Regions from separate parts of the Secundilactobacillus paracollinoides genome, predicted to be linked through region 2. Evidence: predicted binding sites of a transcription regulator. Region 2 holds the regulator's gene; the other holds the start of a gene.
The links. Region 2 encodes LexA, which represses DNA repair genes until DNA is damaged. Its sites were predicted from a motif close to CNAACANNTGTTNG; they were not measured.
Positions count from the first base shown of each region.

Region 1: ruvA (Holliday junction branch migration protein RuvA) is a predicted target of LexA. The motif match lies at 994-1,007, and genes of this name have one in related genera.

Region 1 covers NZ_CP014912.1:3,119,659-3,121,866, forward strand. Annotated here, with positions in the region: gene ruvB (Holliday junction branch migration DNA helicase RuvB) at 1-345, opposite strand, end outside; gene ruvA (Holliday junction branch migration protein RuvA) at 356-961, opposite strand; gene AYR61_RS13800 (lysylphosphatidylglycerol synthase transmembrane domain-containing protein) at 1,359-2,208, opposite strand, start outside.
Region 2 covers NZ_CP014912.1:2,545,264-2,547,471, forward strand. Annotated here, with positions in the region: gene AYR61_RS11090 (hydroxymethylglutaryl-CoA synthase) at 1-600, shown strand, start outside; gene lexA (transcriptional repressor LexA) at 667-1,296, opposite strand; gene AYR61_RS11100 (DUF896 domain-containing protein) at 1,477-1,722, shown strand; gene AYR61_RS11105 (YneF family protein) at 1,806-2,039, shown strand.

The DNA of each region.
Region 1 (2,208 bases), 570 kb from region 2:
AATAAACAGCACATCGCCCGGCTGCAATTCATTCAGCAACGCAACGAGATCACCCGTTTTTTCAATTGCAGGGCCACTCGTCGTTTTAATACCGACCTGCATTTCACTAGCAATGATCATTGCCAGCGTCGTTTTACCTAAACCAGGAGGCCCGTAAAGCAGCACATGATCCAAGGCTTCTTCCCGCTGTTTGGCCGCTTGGATATAGACTTTAAGTTCGTCTTTTAAGGCTGACTGGCCAATGTATTGATCCAGCGAACTTGGTCGTAATGACTGTTCAACAGCTGACTCTTCGTCACCCTGTGGCTGACCGGAAACCAACCGTTCATCATCATCGTTCACAATGTCACCTCCCCTATGCGTTTGTTAATAGTTTCAATCCGGCGCTTAAATAATCGTCAGTGGTTTTGCCTGGTTCTTGGCTCAAAGTGGCTTCGAGTTTTGCCACGTCGCGATCGCGATAACCAAGTGCTGTCAGTGCTGCCAAGGCATCCGCCAACTGCGGATTGTCTGAGGTTGGTGTTTCGGGCTCACGCTGCGTGGCAAATAACCCAACCTCACCCAGGTCTTCCAGTTTATCTTTAAGATCAAGCACAATTTGCTGCGCGGTCTTTTTCCCAACGCCCGGAAAATGGGTTAAAAATTTAACATCGTTATCTTGAATGGCCCGAATAATTGCGGCCTGATCGCCGTTAGCAAGAATGGCAAGCGCACTTTTAGCACCGATGCCAGAAACCGCTAATAGTTTTTCGAAAAGTTTTTTCTCATCCAAAGTCGCAAATCCATATAATACTTGGGCGGTATCACTGATCGTCTGGTGCACGTACACGCGCACAAGTTGATCACCAACCTCGTACTGATAGGGATTGGCGGCTCGAACGAGGTAGCCAACGCCGTGCACGTCAACCACGATGTACGCGGGTTGAACGTCGGTGATCCGGCCCTCTAAATACTGAAACATGGTGTGATCGTCCCCCATTTCCTTACCGTTTAAAAACGTATGTTTGCCTAAAAAGTGTACCATGAAACAAGGCGTTGAATCAAGCTTGAGTGTCAGGCTGAGTGCCGGTTTGTTGGTTGGTGTTAACGTTTGATCTGTCAGGGGTTACGAGGCACGTCGGTGTTGAGTTGCCGTTGGTTTAGGTGTGGCTTTTGTGCCACTTTTTTGACTCATTCCAAACCGACTAAGCAGTATTTTTTTGGCAACCGTGCCGAAACGGGTTTCGGAAAACTGAGACCGGCCACGTAAGGCGCAGGTGTGACAAATCCAGGACCGGGATTTATCACGCCCGTGCCTTACGTTCTGGTCTCACCCGTTTTCCTTCACCCTCTAAAAAAAGCCCAGCCATCGGCCAAGCTTACTTTGGTGTTTTTGCTCCCTTTTCTTTTGCTTCTTCATTTTCGATCTTCTGGCGGTCATGCGGTTTCAACGGGTCCGGTTTCACACCCAGAGCGCCGATACCGGCAAAGATTCCAAAATAGTACGTCAGGATCCGCCACAACAGCATGGCCAACACTAATTTGCTGGAGTTGGTAATGTAGCTTCTAAATAAAACTTCAAAACTATATTCCGCCCCGCCTTCACCACCCGGAATTGGGAAGATGGAGATCACCATGATGATCAGAATATGCAGGCATGTGACCATAACGGCGTTGACGTGTGAATAGCCAAGTGCCAGCATGATAAAGTATGGGACAAGGTAATAGAACAGGAGTTGAAAGAACGTCACGATAACCACTTCGATCAGCAACTTACGCTCACTGAGTAGTCGCACACTTTCGTCGTAAAACAAGTCCACTTTATTATCCAGGTTCGCGGCCCTTTTCGAGACCCGTTCCGGTTTCATAAAGAACTTGAGCGGCCAGGTCACGACCTTAATTAATTTTTTAGTAAATCGCGGCCAAAACATGATCAGCAGTAAGCCGACAATGACTGAAAAATGGATAATGAAGCCTAACACTACAAAGAGTGCTAGGTAGCTCATTTTAGCGACCATGTAATGAAAGCCGATGATCAAGGCAATCAGGAAGTTGATGACAATCATCGCCTGAAAGACAACGAACTTCATCAGCAGGATGGAGCTTGCCCGACCACCATCAACACCCGATTGCAGCATCGCCACTAACTGGGCCGGCTGCCCACCGGAAGAAAACGGTGTAATGCCGTTAAACAACTGCTCGATCAACGGGATCCGCAGCGCGCTCTTG
Region 2 (2,208 bases):
TTATACCGGACGGAAGCCCTAGTAGATGGACGTTATTCGGAAAACATTTATGTCGATTTTTTCAAGGCGGTCTTCCACGACTACTGTGCACAAACTGGCCGAACGATTGCGGACTTTACAGCACTGACCTATCATTTGCCATTTACAAAGATGGGATTGAAGGGGTTACGAGCAGTCTTGCCTGAGGCTAGTGAGCAACAACAAGCAATATTAAAGGCAAACTTTGAAGCGAGTCGTGCCTATAACCGGCGGGTCGGTAATCTCTACACAGGGTCATTATATTTAAGTTTAATCTCGTTACTCGCTAATGCTGAATTAACGGCGGGCGACCGGATCGGGTTATTCAGCTATGGTTCCGGTGCTGAGGGTGAGTTCTATAGCGGTACGTTGGTTCAGGATACGCCACAGTTAAACTTGCGGAATTGGTTTGACGCCTACTTTAAACAGCGTCGTGAATGTTCCGTGGCAGCATACGAACAACAATTTCAGCAGCAGTTGCCCGCGCATGACGTGTTGTTAGATACCCGAGCTGATGATGCCAGATTCGTGTTGACCGGCATCAGGCATGACCAGCGCCAGTACGTTGATCGGCAAGCATAATTAAGACAGTAAAAAAGACTCTAGCCGTCAAACGATGGCTAGGGTCTTTTTAAGGTGTAAGTCAATTTATTGAATGTGGTCACGATAAACGCCAATGACCTTACCCAAAATGGTGACACTGTCCAAAATAATGGGCGCCATGGTGTCGTTTGCCGGTTGCAGACGGTAGTAATTCTTTTCTTTGTAGAACCGCTTGCAGGTCGCTTCATTATCCTCAGTCATGGCGATGACAATGTCGCCATTATCTGCGCCTGATTGTTTTTTAACGATGACCTTATCGCCATTTAAAATAGCATCGTTGATCATTGACTCCCCGCGAATCGTCAGCATAAAGAGGTCACTGGCCTCGTCTTCAAGTTCGTCAGGAATGGGGAAGTAGTCCACTGCTTCTTGGACGGCCAAGATTAGCTGTCCAGCAGTAACGGTACCAAGCACTGGAATCTTTGTTGGGGTCAGTTGGATACCTAGTGCGTCGATCCCCATATCGGTGACTTCTAGTGCCCGGGGCTTGGTCGGGTCTTTAATGAGGTACCCCTTTTTGGTGAGGCGGGCAATGTGGCCGTGGACGGTCGATGTTGAGCTAAGGCCAACAGCTTCCCCGATTTCTCTAACGGTCGGCGGGTATCCGTGTTCCTGTGTTTGGTCATAAATATATTGCAAAATGGAGAGTTGTTTTGTCTCTGAAGATTTTGTCATGAGTTTACCTCGAAAGTTCGTTGTTTTATTGTGTTTATTGTACCATGAAACCCATTCAACTTCAAACAAACGTTCGGTTATGGCAAATACGGTTAACTTCTGGCAGAATCGGGGGGCATTTCAATTGTTAAATCGGTCAAATGCTGGTAGAATATGAAACTGCGTGTAAGGAGTGATCATATGGCAGATGATGAAATGAAAAAATTAATTGCTCGGATCAATGAGTTGGCTAAGAAGGCCAAGGAAGACGAGCTTACTGAAGTTGAAGAAATCGAACGCAAAAAACTACGAAAACGCTATTTAGAGAAGTTCCGTGAATCCTTTAAGAGTCAGATCGAAATGGTTCGGGTTTTCGATAAGGCGGGTAAAGAAGTCACACCGGAAAAGGTCCAAAAAATCCAACGCAAAAAGGGCTTACGTGACTAAATTTTGAGAACTTTCCAGAACCGCTTTTCATTTCAGGCGGAATTGTGTAATATTGTTTAAGGAAGTTTTAAAAAAGGAGGCACATCCGCTTGTCAACTGGTATTTGGATATTGATCGTTGCAATCGCACTGATCGTTGGTCTTGCCGGTGGGTTATTTGGCGCACGGCGCTACATGGAAAAGTACATCAAAGAAAACCCGCCATTTAACGAAGATCAACTTCGGACGATGATGATGCAGATGGGACAACGCCCGTCTGAAAAGAAGCTGCGTCAGATGATGAACAGCATGAAACAACAAGACACAAGTAAAAAATAAGTCGATAATTGAGTCAGGACCGGTATTCGGGTCCTGACTCTTTATTTTGGACGCGGGAAAAAATTTTCGCGCAGCGTCTATGGCACCTAAGATTGAAATCCCGACCCAAGTTGGATTTTGGTGTTAGGTGCCTTATATTGCCGATTGCGTCTTTGTTTCATGCCTAGGT